4 regions of the Streptomyces sp. NBC_00448 genome follow, and region 1 is predicted to be linked to each of the others. Evidence: riboswitches for the same ligand, from Rfam matches in the RefSeq annotation. Region 1 holds a riboswitch; each other region holds the start of a gene.
The links. A riboswitch is a leader RNA that binds a small molecule or an ion and turns the genes downstream of it on or off. The one in region 1 is predicted to bind cobalamin.

Region 1 (3,775 bases):
CAGCGACGCCTTGGTCTCGGGCCAGCCGCGGGTCTTCAGCCCGCAGTCCGGGTTGACCCACAGGCGCTCCGCGGGGATCGCCTCCAGGCCCTTGCGCAGCAGCGTGGCCGCCTCGTCCGCGCCGGGCACCCGGGGGGAGTGGATGTCGTAGACGCCGGGACCGGCCTCCCGCGGGTAGCCGTGGCCGGCCAGTTCGTTGGCCACCTGCATGTGGGAGCGGGCGGCCTCCAGGCTGATCACGTCCGCGTCGAGGTCGTCGATGGCCTGCACGATGTCGCCGAACTCGGCGTAGCACATGTGGGTGTGGATCTGGGTGGCCGCGCCCACCGCGCCGGTGGTCAGCCGGAAGGACTCGGTGGCCCAGGCCAGGTACGCGGGACGGTCGGCGGCCCGCAGCGGCAGGGTCTCGCGCAGCGCGGGCTCGTCGACCTGGATCACCGAAGTGCCGGCCGCCTCCAGGTCGGTGACCTCGTCGCGCAGCGCGAGGGCGACCTGGCGGCCGGTGTCGCCGAGCGGCTGGTCGTCGCGGACGAAGGACCAGGCGAGCATGGTGACCGGCCCGGTGAGCATGCCCTTGACCGGGCGCGAGGTGAGCGACTGGGCGTAGCTCGTCCAGCGCACGGTCATCGGCTCGGGCCGGGAGATGTCGCCGGCCAGGATCGGCGGGCGGACGTAGCGGGTGCCGTAGGACTGCACCCAGCCGTGCTGGGTGGCGAGGTAGCCGGTGAGCTGCTCGGCGAAGTACTGCACCATGTCGTTGCGTTCGGGCTCGCCGTGCACCAGGACGTCGAGGCCGGTCTGCTCCTGGAAGGCGATCACCTCGCCGATCTCGGTCCTGATCCGCTCCTCGTAGCCGGACCGTTCGATCCGGCCGGCCCGCAGGTCGGCGCGGGCGGCGCGCAGTTCGCCGGTCTGCGGGAACGACCCGATGGTGGTCGTCGGCAGCAGCGGCAGCCCGAGGTGGGCGCGCTGGGCGGCGGCGCGCTGCGGGTACGCCTGGGCGCGGCGGCCGTCGGCGTCGGTGACGGCCGCGACCCTGGCGCGTACCGCCGGGTCGCGGGTGATCGGCGAGGCCGCGCGGGAGGCCAGGTCGGCCCGGTTGGCGGCGATCTGCGCGGCGATGGCGTCGGTGCCCTGCGCCAGGCCCTTGGCGAGCGTGACGATCTCGGCGGTCTTCTGCCGGGCGAAGGCGAGCCAGCGCAGCACCTGCGGGTCGATGTCCTGTTCGGGCGCGGTGTCCAGCGGCACGTGCAGCAGGGAGCAGGAGGCGGCCACGTCGACCTGGCCGGCGAGGCCGAGCAGGGTGGCCAGGGTGGACAGCGACTTCTCGTAGTCGTTGATCCAGATGTTGCGGCCGTTGACGACGCCGGCCACCAGCCGCTTGCCGGGCAGCCCGCCGACGGCGGCGAGGTCGTCGAGGTTGGCGGCGGCCGCGCCGGTGAAGTCGACGGCCAGGCCGTCGATCGGGGCCCTCACCAGGATCGGCAGCGCCTCGCCGAGCCGGTCGAAGTAGGAGGCGACGAGCAGCTTCGGCCGGTCGGTGAGGGTGCCCAGCTCGCGGTAGGCGCGGGCGGCGGCGTCCAGCTCCGCGGGCGTACGGTCCTGGACCAGGGCGGGCTCGTCGAGCTGCACCCACTGGGCGCCGGCGGCCCGCAGGTCGGCGAGCACCTCGGCGTACACCGGCAGCAGCCGGTCCAGCAGGGTCAGCGGTTCGAAGTCGGCCGGCACCCCGGGGGCGGGCTTGGCGAGCAGCAGGTAGGTGACGGGGCCGACGAGCACCGGCCGCGGGATGTGCCCGAGCGCGAGGGCCTCCCGCAGCTCGCCGACCTGCTTGGCGGAGTCGGCGGCGAAGACCGTGTTCGGGCCCAACTCGGGCACCAGGTAGTGGTAGTTGGTGTCGAACCACTTCGTCATCTCCAGCGGCGCCACGTCCTGGGTGCCGCGGGCCATCGCGAAGTAGCTGTTGAGCGGGTCGGCACCGACGGCGGCACGGTGCCGCTCGGGGACGGCGCCGACCATGACGCTGGTGTCCAGGACGTGGTCGTAGTACGAGAAGTCGCCGGTGGGCACCTCGCGGACGCCGGCGTCGGCGAGCTGCCGCCAGTTGGCGCGGCGCAGTCCGGCCGCGGTCTCCCGGAGGGCGTCCGCGGTGACACGGCCCTTCCAGTAGCCCTCGACGGCCTTCTTCAGTTCCCGGTGCTGTCCCTGGCGGGGGTAGCCGTACACGGTGGCCCGTGCTGCCGCGGCTGCGGGCTTTGCTGACACGGAAATCTCCTTCGCGAGATGTCTCCCTGGCATCCCGGAGACGGGACGCGGACGCGAAGGCGGCGAACAGGACGGACCGAACACGCCCGATTCGAGGACGCTCCACCGCCTGATATGTGCGCCGACCCGCCCACGAGGTCACCGGGACATCCGCACGCGATCGGTCGCGTACGGGCAACGGGCAGGTCTTCGGACTCGTGGGCACGCCTGCCGGGGCAGGCACCTACTGGCCGTCGCTTCCCAGGTCCGCGCCGCGGACCCAGTGCTGATGACGGCGATCGTTCCCACTTACCGCTGCGGGGCAGTCCCGGATTCCCACCGGGTTCCCTCTTACGACGCGCCTACCTGGCGGGCAGGGCGAACCAGCTGCACCCGCCAGCCTAGATCGCCCGCGTGCCTTTGGCTCGGCACTGCTCACATCCCGGAACGTGCCAGGGGTGATCCGGCCCGCTGGGCAGCAGGCACGGGCCGCCCCGGCCGAATGTCGGACTTTGCCGATCCCGTCGCACCCCCGACCGTACGCGGGCGATCCGCGCACAAGGGGTCAGCTACGCAAGGGAGCCCATACACGACCGATACGTGACCGACGCGTCACCGACCGTGTCCGCCCGGCCGCGGCGGGCCGTCGATGCCGGCTTCGTAGACCGTCAGCGGCATCGGCGCGCCCTCCAGCGCCGCCGGGCCGGCGGACTCGGTGAGCGGCCGTGGATCGGACGGCCGCACCCCCAACTCCTCGGCCAGTTCCCGGCGCAACGTCTCCCTCGGCTCCTCGCCGGGGTCGGGCTTTCCCCCGGGCAGATGGAAGACGTCGGGGGCCGCGCGCTTGCTCACCAGCAGAAGGCGCCCCTCCCGAAGCGCTGTCGCGGCCACCACGATCACCGGGGTCCTGTCCCTCGCGCACCGGCGGGCCCGGCGTGCCGTTCTCCTGCTTCATACGCCCCGGTTCTCGCTGCGGCCCCCAGTGCGGTGCCGCCGCCCCCTTCCGGGCGGCGCCGGTACCCGCAGACGGGTGAGTGCCTCGCACGTTCGGGTCAACACGGCGATTTATCCTAGTTGTTGGATATTGTGCGGCGTACGTTCGGCGGTGCCCATGCGTCTCCCCGCACATCTGGAACAGGAGAAGTCCTTTGGCGACATCCGCTGCTCTTCCCACCCTCCGCAGCCGCATCATCGTCGGCGCGAGCGCGCTGACCACCGCTGTGGCGCTCGGCACCACGCTGCTCGGCGCGACGGCCGCCCAGGCCGCCACCCCGGCCCGCCCGTACGGCACCGTCGTCGCCGGTGCCGGCGTCGTCCAGCGCCAGTTCCCCAGCACGGACTCGTCCGTGAAGGGCTCGCTCGCCTACCACCAGCAGGTCGGCCTGCGCTGCAAGGTCCACGCCCAGAACATCGAGGGCAACGACATCTGGTACCTGCTGCGCGACAACTCCAACTGGGTCTCGGCGAAGTACGTGGACAACACCGGCACCGTGGACCTGTGCAAGGACGTCCTGCGCAGCAGCACCGCCGT
Region 2 (3,775 bases), 5.7 Mb from region 1:
CGACCGCCCGGGCATGGGACCGGCTCCACCCCCGGCTCACCCGCCGCTCGGCCTGGATCACCGACCAGAACGTCGAACTCCCCGTCCTGCACGGCCTCGTGATCCGCCTCACCGTCGAGCACCTGCCCGGCGGACGGGATCCCGACCCGGTGTGGCTGTGGTCCTCACGCCCCGGGGCCGCCCCCTCCCACGTCGACCAACTGTGGCGGTCCTACCTGCGCAGATTCGACCTGGAACACACCTTCCGCCTGATGAAGCAGACACTGGGCTGGACCGTGCCCAAGCTCCGGGACCCGACCAGCGCGGACCTGTGGACGATGTTGATCATCGCCGCACACACCCAGCTATGGCTCGCCCGACCAGCCGCGACGGACCTGCGCCGCCCATGGGAACGCCCACTACCTCCACACAAGTTGACGCCCGCCCGGGTGCGGCGAGGGTTTCGCAACATCCGCGCGACGACAGCGAGGCTGTCGCACGGCTCCTGCCCGGTGAAGGTCAAGAGTGCTTCTTGGGCGTGTGATTGATGAGCTTGTTGAGGTTGTGCACCGTGCCGAGGAGCTTGATCTCGGCGTCCACCGCCTGGCGGCCGCGGTAGTTGAGGTGTCGTCCGAAGCGTTGGAAGATCTGGGCGAATCCCGGCTCGACCAGGGCACTGCGTTGACGGTACTGGGCCCGTCCTGTGGGGGTGGCGAGGCGGGCCGCCATGTCCTGCTGGCCGGCAGGGGCCTGCTGACGTTTCGCGGGAAATCCTGCCTGGTCGGCATCGCTGGTGACCGAGACCAGTAGCGGGAGGTTGGCGAGGGCCTCGAAGGACGCGGCAGAAGCGTACCCGCTGTCGGCGAGCCAGAGTTGGATGTCGCCGGGGAGTCGTGCGGCCTGGTGATTGTGCTGGGTCTTCTTCACCATCGGAACGAGGGCCGTCCTGTCCGAGGGATTGTCGTGCGCTTCAATGGCCAGCAGCAATTGACGGCGGTTGCCTCGGCTCGCCGTGGGCGCGGCCAGGGAACAGGGCGAGCTCGTCGTCTTTGAGGACGGTGGGCGGGTGTGATCAAGGTGCCGTGCCGGCTCCTCCGGCGCCGCCACGCGCCGCTCCTCCCCAGCGGTGTTCGACCTTCGCCAGTCGCCAGTAGGTCAGGGCACAGCCCCAGACGACGACGAAGAGGCCGACGATGATGTAGCCCACGTTGTCGAGGTTGATGGCGGCGATCCAGTCGGTGAGGGAGTTCTTGAAGCCGGCGTTGTCGTGGAGGACGCCGACGAGTTCGATGGTGCCGATGACGAAGGCGACGGCGATGGACAGGCCGGTGATGGTGAGGTTGTAGTAGACCTTGCGGACCGGATTGGAGAACGCCCAGTGGTAGGCGAAGTTCATGAAGGTGCCGTCGAGGGTGTCGAACAGGCTCATGCCGGCGGCGAACAGCAGCGGCAGGCAGAGGACCGCGTACCAGGGCAGGCCGGCGGCGGCTCCGGAGCCGGCCATGACCATGAGGGCGACCTCGGTGGCGGTGTCGAAGCCGAGGCCGAACAGCACGCCGATCGGGTACATCTGGCCGGGGTGGCGGACCGACTTGGTGAGGCGGCCGAGCAGGCGGTTCATGAAGCCCCGGTTGTCCAGGTGCTTCTCGAGTTCGTGCTCGTCGAAGTTGCCGGCGCGCATCTCCTTGAAGACGCGGTAGATGCCGACCAGGGCGACAAGGTTGAGGGCGGCGATGAGGTAGAGGAAGGTCCCCGACACGCTGGTGCCGATGACACCGAGGGTGATGTGGGCGTCGGAGTTCTCGTTCAAGAGGGTGCCGGCGATCTTGGCGCCGCCCGCGATCAGGCTCGCCATGGCGATGACGATGCTGGAGTGGCCGAGGGCGAACCAGAAGCCGACTGAGACCGGCCGCTGCCCGTCGGCCATCAACTTGCGGGTGGTGTTGTCGATCGCCGCGATGTGGTCCGCGTCGAACGCGTGGCGCATGCCGAGGGTGTAGGCGGTGACGCCGAGGCCGACGCCGAACGCCTGCTTGCCGACGGTGTAGTGGTGCGGCGCGACCATCGTCACCAGGATGGCGAAGGCCACGACGTGCAGGAGGACGATAGCGGCCAACAGGACGCCGGTGCGTATCCAGTCGGCGCGTTCGAAGCGGCGGACGACGGGCCCGGGGGAGGCCGCCCCCACGGGCGTTCCGGCCGGCAGGGACGGGTTTTCGGGCAGCGTCATGGCGGGGGCAGCCTCTCCAGCACCTCGTGGACAGTTCGTCGTGCGTGCCGTGGCCGGTCTCCTGGCTTACGGGTCCGACGCCGTCGTGCTCCGCCTTCCCGGTCGCCGAAGCGGCCAGTGGCGTCCATCCCGTCCGGGGCGGAACGAGCACGATGACTTCCCGATCACAGTGGCGAGGGCCGCGTCGGCGTCACACCGACTTCCCGAGCACCACGGCCGGGTCAGCGTAGATGCGCACGTCTGACAATTGCAATGGGGTCGCAGGAAGGGTGGGAGGCCCGGCGGCTGGACTGCCGTGGGCCGACGGATTTGTCGGACGGCGCGGTGCTTGCCCCAGTGGCGTCATGTGGCCGGCCTGCTGGCACGATGTCGGTATGGCTCGCATGCCCACTCTCCGCGTCCTGCGCTCGGCCGTGTTCGCGGCCGTGTGCACGGCGGTGAGCGGGCTCGGGCACGCGATGATGTCCGGCACCGGCGTGCCGGTGTGGGCGCTGCTGTACGCGTTCGCCGGAGTCACCGCCATGGCGTGGTGGGCCACTGGGAAGCAGCGTGGTGCGCGGGTCATCCTCGGCGGTAGCGTGGCCACTCAACTCGCGCTGCACTGCGTCTTCATGCTCGGGCAGTTGGTTGTCGGCGCTTCGGCGACGGCGGTATCGGACCCGGCGATGCCCGCCACGGGTATGGGCGGTATGGCGTCCATGGCATCCATGCCGGGTATGGCGGGTTCAGCCACCGGTTCCGGTGCCATGGGGTCCACGGTGGGACCGGGCGGCGGTATGGACATGCACGAGTGGTCCCTGGGGATGCTCATGCTGCACGCCGCCGTCGCGCTGGTGTGCGGCCTGTGGATGTGGCGGGGCGAGGTCGCCCTCTACCGGATGGTCCGCTCGCTGGCGTGGGTGCTGGCTGCCCCGCTGCGGTACGTCCTTGCGGTGTGCGGCGTTGTGCTGCCGCCTGTGCCCGGCGTTCGTGCGGACGGGCCCCCTCGGCTTCGGCCCGCGGAAGGGATTCTGCGGCATGCCGTGGTGCGGCGTGGGCCGCCGTCTCTCGTCGTCCAGATCTGACAGGCGCCCGCCATCTGACCGGCTGCTCGGCCGGCTCGACGGGCGCAGCGCCGGTATGCCCTGTCGTCTCCCTCGCCCTCGGGCGCCGCGAGGCCGCGCGGAGCGTGCCGGACTCTGATCCCGTCGGCCCGCCGGGCAACACGCCTGTTCCGTAAGCGTGTTCGCGCATACGTCACCGCGTGTTACGTCCCGCGCTCGTAGCAGCGTCGAGGACACGTGGCGGGCTGTCCGTCGGCGGGACCGCGTGCCGTGACACGGCCGGTCCCGCACGAGCGAAGGACCCGAGAAGATGACACCTGCCCGGAAACCCCGGGGCGACCGCTCACCGGTCGCACGCGACGACTCCCAGGTGACTGCCTGGGCCCTGGCCGCGGGCAGCGGCGACAAGGAAGCGATCGAGCACTTCGTGCGGGCCACCCGCGGCGACGTGCGGCGCTTCGTCACCTACCTGACCGCGGACTCCTCGTCAGCCGACGACCTCACCCAGGAGACCTATCTGCGG
Region 3 (3,775 bases), 380 kb from region 1:
AACTCGGCCTGCCGGCCGCCGTGGTAGCCGCGGGCGCTCAGCTCGCCGACCGGCTTGCCCAGCACCACCACCTGGCTGCTGTGTTCGCCGCCGGGCTTGAGCAGCACCGGGTTCATCAGCGCCGACGGCTCCACCCGGGCGGCCTGCGCCTGCATCGCCTGCGCCCGGCCGATCTCGGCGCCCTCCCGGGTGACGTACGAGTTGAGCGACATGTTCTGGCCCTTGAACGGCGCGACCCGCAGGCCCTGCCGGGTCAGCCACCGGCAGATCCCGGCGGTCACCACGCTCTTGCCGGTGTCCGAGCCGGTCCCGGCGACCAGCAACCCCTTCACGCCGTGCCTCCCTCGGTCGTGGCCGCGGGCGCCGCCCGGCGCGCTCCGCGTGCCGCCGACAGCAGCACCGACGCGCCCAGCGCCAGCGCGCCGACCCGGCGGGACAGCCGGACCGCGCGCCGGATGTCGGCCGGCGCGGGCGGGCGGAACCCGGCGCCCAGCACCGGGCGGTGCTCGGTGCGGCCGCCGTACGACAGGGTGCCGCCCAGCCGCAGCCGCAGCGCCCCCGCGAATGCGGCCTCGACCGGGCCCGCGTTGGGCGAGGGGTGGCGCGGCCCGTCGCGCCTCGCGGTGGCCAGTGCGGTCCGCGGATACGGTCCGGCCAGCGCGGCGAGCCCGGCGGTGAGCCGGGCGCCCGGGTAGCCGACGGCGTCGTCCAGCCGCGCGGCGGCCCACCCGAACCGCAGGTGGCGCGGGGAGCGGTGGCCGACCATCGCGTCCAGGGTGTTGGCGGCGCGGAAGCCGACCAGCCCGGGCACACCGGCCAGGCCGCCCCACACGAGCGCGCCGACCACCGCGTCCGAGGTGTTCTCCGCGACCGACTCCACGACCGCGCGGGCGATCGCGTCGGCGTCCAGCGCGGCCGGGTCCCGCCCGCACAGGTGCGGCAGCCGGGCGCGGGCGGCGGCCACGTCCCCCGCCTCCAGCGCCGCGCCGATGGTGCGGGCCTCCCGTGCGAGCGAGGTGCCGCCGAGTACGGACCAGGTGGTGGCGGCGGTCAGCGCTACGGACAGCGCAGGGCGGCCGCGCACCGCCCGCTCCGTCAGCGCGGCGGCGGCCACGGCGCCGCCGACGCACAGCGCCGCGTACGCGGTTCCGGTGCCTCGGTCGTCGCGCCACAGCCGCTTCTCCAGGGCCCCCGCGGCCCGCCCGAACCCGGCCACCGGGTGGCCGCGGCGCGGGTCGCCGATCAGGAGGTCGCCGAGGAAGCCGAGCGTGGCGCCGTATGCGAAGGCGCGGTCGGCACGGGTCATGTCCGGGTCGTCTCGGCGGCCGAACGGCCGGCGGCCTGCGTGCAGGGCATCGCGAAGTCCTCACTCAGGGTCCGCGCCCTGGCTCGACGTGACCGGCGGTGAGAGTCTCCTGGCTCCCGGATCTACGCACTCCCGGGCCTTCCAGCCGGGCGAACCGGCCGTGACCTACAGGGTCGGGAGTGCACTCCCCGGTGACAGTGGCGGGACCGCGTCGGATTCGCACCGACTTCCTCTCCTGCCGCCGTATGGCTCCCGGCAGTTCACCACGCCCGCGGAAAGCCCGTCAACCGACCCCCCGAGTGCCCCTGCCTGCGGATTCAGGGACCACCTCCCGGTGGCGGGCTGCCCGCGCCGTTCTCCCCCAGAGCTTCGGCTGGGAGGTACCCCCACGCGGCCCTTGGGTAGCTGCGGCTTCCTCCGCGAAAAGAGCGCCACAAACCCAGGCGAGGCTCTGGGCGGAGAACTCCGCGAGCAGCAGGCCACCGGCCTGCGCGTCCCCGAAGGGGCGCGGGGAACTGCGCGACAAGCCACCGTGGACCGCGAGATGAACGTCGACCGCAAGGGGCAGGGCCTGGGGGCGCCAGGGGAGGGAGCCGCACTCACGTAGGGCGCGGCCCCCCGCAGGGCTACCCGGCGATGAGGTGGATTCCGTAGGCGACGGCGGCAGCACATGCGGCGAAACAGACATACGCACCGGTGCGGGTGAGCACCGCGGTGCCGCCGGTACCGCCCCGCCGGGACAACCCGACGATCCCGAGCGTGAAGACGCCCACGAGGCCGACCGTGGACAGGAGGGTGACGGCGAAGACCGTGCCGAGCGCGTGCCAGTCGATGCTCATGACGTGCCCTTTCAGACCGTGGTGGGAGTGGAGGCGGCAGGCGGCACGACGGCGGGGATCACCGGGCCGGCGGGCGGCACGTCGGGGGAGGGGGTGTGCGCGGGAGGCGCGGGAACGGCGGGAGCCGCCGTGGTGTCGGCGACGGTCACCGGGACGATCTGGACGGCCGGTACGGCCGGGGCGGATATGGGGGCGGGCGCCTCCGCGGCCGCAGCCTCCTGCGTCGTGGCCACCGCACCCACGGGCTCGTTGACGTTCGCGTGCGTGACCGGCTTGCGGCGGGCCGCCGTACGGACCACCACGCACACCGCGAGGCCGAGCACCCCGACCGTGGTGACACCCCAGGTGCCGCGGTCGGCGAGGTAGGCGGCGCCGCCCGCGACCAGGCCGGCCGCCGGCAGGGTCAGCCCCCAGGCGGCGACCATCCGCCCGGCGGTGCCCCAGCGGACCACCGCCCCGGTGCGGCCGAGCCCGGCGCCCAGTACCGACCCGGTGCAGACCTGGGTGGTGGACAGCGCGAAGCCGAGGTGGGAGGAGGCGAGGATGGTCGCCGCGGCGCCGGTCTGCGCCGCGAAACCCTGCTGCGGCTGGATGTCGGTGATGCCGCGGCCGACGGTGCGGATGATCCGCCAGCCGCCGATGTAGGTGCCGAGCGCTATGGCGGTGCCGGCGGAGCAGATGACCCACAGCGGCGGGTTGGAGCCGGGGGCCAGCGAGCCGCCGGCGATGAGCGTGAGGGTGATGACGCCCATGGTCTTCTGGGCGTCGTTGGTGCCGTGCGCGAGCGAGACGAGCCCGGCGGAGGCGATCTGCCCGGCCCGGTAGCCGCGCGAGGTGGCTGCGGGATCGGCGTTACGGCCGAGCCGGTAGGTGAGCCGGGTGGCGAGCATCGAGGCGAGTCCGGCCACGACGGGCGCGGCGACCGCCGGGATGATCACCTTGGTGACGACCGCGTCACCATTGACGCCGTGGGCGCCGACCGAGACGAGGGTGGCGCCGATCAGTCCGCCGAAGAGGGCGTGCGAGGAGCTGGAGGGGAGCCCGGCCAGCCAGGTCACCAGGTTCCACACGATCGCGCCGACCAGCGCGGCGAAGATCATCGCGGGTCTGATTCCGGCCGACTCGTCGACGATCCCGCCGGAGATCGTCTTGGCGACCTCCACCGACAGGAAGGCGCCGACCAGGTTGAGTACGGCTGACATTCCCACCGCGACGCGGGGGCCGAGCGCACCGGTCGAGATGGTGGTGGCCATCGCGTTGGCGGTGTCGTGGAAGCCGTTGGTGAAGTCGAAGACGAGAGCGGTGGCGATCACGAGTCCGATCAGGAGCGTGATGTGTTCCATGGGCCCAGCAATCGTTCGGTCGGGCAGGGGCGAGGCGAACGTACGGATCATTCATGAACGGAAGGTGAACTCGCGGCGGACTCGCGGTGCCGACATGAATCATCGGTGAACGGAGGGGGATCGGGAAGAGGTCGGCGCAGATACGCACAGCTTCACCCCAGCTCGTCCTGCGATCCCTTACCGCAGCGAAGCGAGCCTCGATCAGTGCCCGGACAGCCGGTCCGCCCAGCGCGCCACCGGGTCCGTGGCGGCGCTGCGCCCCCGCGCCTCGCGCCGGTCCGCACCAC
Region 4 (3,775 bases), 1.5 Mb from region 1:
ACCGCGGCGGAGAACCGGTCGGCGAGCGCCGCGAGGTCCGCGCCCGCCGCACGATTCACGCCCCCTGTACGATCCGCGGCCGTCCCGGGCATGTGGTCCGTCCCGGGCGGCAGCGGCAACGCCAGCGGGTACGGTCCGCCGAGCGCGGGCTGCCAGCGCAGATCGGCCAGCCGCACCCGCCCGGGCACCCGCCCGTACAGCACCGCCAGCGCCAGGTACGGGGACAGCAGCCGCGCCACCAGGCCGAGATGGACCACCGACGCGGCCACCCGTTCCTCGACCGCCTCCGCCGGCTGCCCGCCGCCCGCGGCCAGCACCCCCCGTACGGCGGCCACCCGGGCGGCCAGCACCCCGCTTCCGCCGGGCGGGTCGGCCGGGTCGGCCGGGTCGGGCAGTTCGGCGAGTTCGGCCATCGACCGCCACACGCCCGGGCCTTCGCCGGCCGCCTCGGCCCTCTCAGCCGCCTGGACCGGCTCGACCGCCTTGATCGCCTTGATCGCCTCGACCGCGAAGAACGGCCCCAGCTCCGCCAGGGCCGCTCTCACGTCATCGTCGTTCACCGCGCCACCATGTCACCGAGGGACCGGGTGGCCGTGCACGGCGCGCGCCGTCACGCCTTGACCGGGTCGGCGCGGGGCGCCCGGACGGTCCGGCCGGCCGGCGCCGGGCTCAGCACCCGCTCCGCCAGCGGCCCGAAGACCAGCCCGATCGCCGACCAGAGCAGCAACTGCGCGGCCACCGAGTAGAACCGGAACTTGAACAGCACGTCCGCCGGGAAGCCCGGGTAGACGATCCGGCCGTGCGGGTCGGTGAGCGGCACCGGTGTCTCGGTGCCGTGGTTGCCGTACTGCTCGCGGTTGGTGGCGAGATGGCCCAGCGCCGGCAGCAGGCCGATCACCACGCCGATCACGACCAGGAAGGCCGCGCCGGCGAGCAGCGTGGCGTTCCACGTGCCGAACCGCTCCTGGAGCCGCCGTCCCAGCCACACCGCCAGGGCGAGCAGCGTGATCGAGCAGACCACCATGATCAGGTAGAGCCCGGTGCGGGCCTTGATGGTGTCCTCGTGCCCGATCGCCGGCGGGTTCGCCGGGTACTTCACGAACGGCACCAGGTAGAAGCCGAGGAAGCCGCCGCCGGCCACCAGCAGCGCCAGGGTGCGCGGCCGGACGTTGCCGACCCGGCCCAGGCACACCGTGTACACCACCGCGAAGATGGCGCCCATCGCGGCGCCGAAGAGGATCAGCCCCACGCCGATGCCGACGTCGGCCTGCACGGTGCGGCTGAACAGGTCGGGGCCGGCCGGGGAGGCCGGCAGGCCCGCGGCCTTGTCGAGGGCGTTCTGCGCCGCGTCCCGCCCGCTCTCGTAGTCGATCGCCTTGTTGATCTGCGGTTCGGCGAAGATCCGGGCGAAGACGAACGCGAGCAGCCCCGCGATCGCGCCGGCGAGCACGCCGCGCAGTACGAGTCGCTTCTCCATGTCGAGTTGTCCGCCTGCCGTGAGAGCCGTCAGTGGCAGGGGAAACCGAGGAAGTGCCGCGCGTCGTGCACGAACTCGTGGATGTGCATGTCCCTGCCGAACACGGAGACCGCGCCCTGGTCGACGCCGATGAAGTAGTACACGGCGAGCGCGAGGATCGTGGTGCCGGCCAGCCAGAGCACGGCCTTGGAGACGGGCAGGACGACCGGCGTGGCGTCGGACGACGTGTGGGTGGACAGAGAACTCACGGTGGTGCCTCCTTCGGGGATGCTGCGTCCCTCGGTCATATGGGGCTTCGTGACGGCGAAGTGTCTGACTTCCCGGAACGCCCCTGGAGGCGACCGGGTACACAGTGGCGCGACCGCGCCGGATTCCCACCGGCTTCCTCACACCTTCACGAACCATCAGCGTACGGGCGTCAGAATGTGCACGTCAACGCATGTCACGTGCCCTTCGCCACACGGCGGGCCGGCTGCTCCCGATCCGGATACGGGAGCCTGAGACCCGCCGTCAGCTCGCCGACCAGCGACGCCACTTGATCCACTTCGATCAGGAAGCCGTCGTGCCCGTACGGCGAGCGGACTGTCCGCATCCGGTCCGCGCCCGCGATGCCCGCCGCCAACTCCCGCTGCTGCGCGAGTGGATAGAGCCGGTCGGAGTCCACCCCGGCCACCAGCGTCGGTGCCGTCACGCGGCGCAGCGCCGCCGCGGTGCCGCCCCGCCCCCGCCCGACGTCGTGCGCGTTCATCGCCTCGGTCAGTACCACGTAGCTGCCCGCGTCGAACCTGCGGACCAGTTTGTCCGCGTGGTGGTCGAGATACGACTCGACCGCGTACCGGCCGCCGTGCCAAGGGCGTTCGGCGTGCTGCGCGGCGCGGCCGAACCGCTCCCGCAGCTCGGGCTCGCTGCGGTAGGTCAGGTGCGCCAGCCGCCGGGCCTGCCCGAGCCCGGCGTGCGGGCCGCCGCCGGGGGCCGCGTCGTGGTAGTCGCCGCCGTGCCAGCCCGGGTCCGCCCTGATCGCCCGGAGCTGCACCGACGCCCACCCGATCTGCTCGGCGCTCGCCGCCGCCGGGCAGGCGAGCAGCAGCAGCGACCCGACCCGCTCCGGCCGGCCCACCGCCCACTCCAGCGCCCGCATCCCGCCCATCGACCCGCCGACCACCAGCGCCCACCGCTCGACGCCCAGCGCGTCCGCCAACGACGCCTCCGCCGCGACCTGGTCGCGCTGGGTCAGGAACGGGAAGGCGCTGCCCCACCGGCGGCCGTCCGGCCGCGCGGACGCCGGGCCGGTGCTGCCCTGGCAGCCGCCCAGGACGTTCGGCGCCACCACGAAGAAGCGGTCGGTGTCCAGCGCGAGGCCGGGCCCGACCAGCCCGTCCCACCACCCGGCGGTCGGATGGCCGGGTCCGGCCGGACCCGCGACATGGCTGTCACCGGTCAGCGCGTGCAGCACCAGCACCGCGTTCGACGCGTCGGGCGCGAGGTGCCCCCACGTCTCGTACGCCAGCCGCACGCCCGGCAGTGCACCGCCCGCCTCCAGCGGCAGCGGGTGGGAGAGCGGGTGCCAGCGGCGCCGCCCGGGCGGGTCCCCCTGCCGCCACGCCCCGGAGGCGGGCGGCAGGGGGACCTCCGCGGCCGTGCGCCCCGGCACGGTCAGGACGCGCCCTTGGCCGCGCGGAACCCGGCGTCCAGATCCGCCTTGAGGTCCGCGACGTTCTCGATGCCGACCGACAGCCGCACCAGGCCGGCCGAGGTGCCGGTGGCCGCCAACTGCTCCTCGTCCAGCTGGCTGTGCGTGGTGGAGGCCGGGTGGATGATCAGGCTGCGCACGTCGCCGATGTTCGCCAGATGGCTGAAGAGCCGCACCGCGTCCACGAAGCGCTTGCCCGCCTCCGCTCCGTCGCGCAGCTCGAAGGCGAGGACCGCGCCCGCGCCGCGCGGCAGGTAGCGCTGCCCGGCTTCGTACCAGGCGCTGGACGGCAGGCCCGGGTAGTGCACCACCGCGACCTCGTCGCGTGCCTGGAGCCACTCCGCGAGCTCCTGCGCGTTCGCGGAGTGCCGCTCCAGCCGCAGCGACAGCGTCTCGACGCCCTGGAGCAGCAGGAACGCCGAGTGCGGCGACAGCGCGGGACCCAGGTCGCGCAGCAGCTGCACGCGCAGCTTGATCGCGTACGCCCCCGGGCCGAGCGCCGGCCAGTACTCCAGCCCGTGGTAGCTCGGGTCGGGCGTGCTGAAGTCGGGGAAGCGGTCGGCGTGCGCCCCGAAGTCGAAGGTGCCGCCGTCGACGACCACACCGGC

Region 2: another riboswitch for cobalamin. It lies ahead of OG370_RS32705 (HoxN/HupN/NixA family nickel/cobalt transporter); the one in region 1 lies ahead of metE (5-methyltetrahydropteroyltriglutamate--homocysteine S-methyltransferase).
Region 3: another riboswitch for cobalamin. It lies ahead of OG370_RS09780 (cobalamin biosynthesis protein); the one in region 1 lies ahead of metE (5-methyltetrahydropteroyltriglutamate--homocysteine S-methyltransferase).
Region 4: another riboswitch for cobalamin. It lies ahead of OG370_RS01725 (CbtB domain-containing protein); the one in region 1 lies ahead of metE (5-methyltetrahydropteroyltriglutamate--homocysteine S-methyltransferase).

The regions. Positions count from the first base shown of each region.
Region 1 is NZ_CP107913.1:1,898,944-1,902,718, reverse strand. Features, by position in the region: gene metE (5-methyltetrahydropteroyltriglutamate--homocysteine S-methyltransferase) at 1-2,265, opposite strand, end outside; cobalamin riboswitch at 2,429-2,647, opposite strand; gene OG370_RS08010 (NUDIX domain-containing protein) at 2,857-3,135, opposite strand; gene OG370_RS08005 (SH3 domain-containing protein) at 3,393-3,775, shown strand, end outside.
Region 2 is NZ_CP107913.1:7,599,038-7,602,812, forward strand. Features, by position in the region: partial or broken gene OG370_RS32695 (NF041680 family putative transposase) at 1-500, shown strand, start outside; gene OG370_RS32700 (transposase) at 499-1,086, opposite strand; gene OG370_RS32705 (HoxN/HupN/NixA family nickel/cobalt transporter) at 1,052-2,209, opposite strand; cobalamin riboswitch at 2,244-2,439, opposite strand; gene OG370_RS32710 (hypothetical protein) at 2,584-3,273, shown strand; gene OG370_RS32715 (sigma-70 family RNA polymerase sigma factor) at 3,563-3,775, shown strand, end outside.
Region 3 is NZ_CP107913.1:2,283,834-2,287,608, reverse strand. Features, by position in the region: gene OG370_RS09785 (cobyric acid synthase) at 1-332, opposite strand, end outside; gene OG370_RS09780 (cobalamin biosynthesis protein) at 329-1,306, opposite strand; cobalamin riboswitch at 1,409-1,539, opposite strand; gene OG370_RS09775 (hypothetical protein) at 1,933-2,145, opposite strand; gene OG370_RS09770 (inorganic phosphate transporter) at 2,157-3,488, opposite strand; gene OG370_RS09765 (NAD(P)/FAD-dependent oxidoreductase) at 3,690-3,775, opposite strand, start outside.
Region 4 is NZ_CP107913.1:368,637-372,411, reverse strand. Features, by position in the region: gene OG370_RS01735 ((2Fe-2S)-binding protein) at 1-560, opposite strand, end outside; gene OG370_RS01730 (CbtA family protein) at 611-1,477, opposite strand; gene OG370_RS01725 (CbtB domain-containing protein) at 1,507-1,725, opposite strand; cobalamin riboswitch at 1,763-1,888, opposite strand; gene metX (homoserine O-acetyltransferase MetX) at 1,920-3,134, opposite strand; gene OG370_RS01715 (bifunctional o-acetylhomoserine/o-acetylserine sulfhydrylase) at 3,131-3,775, opposite strand, start outside.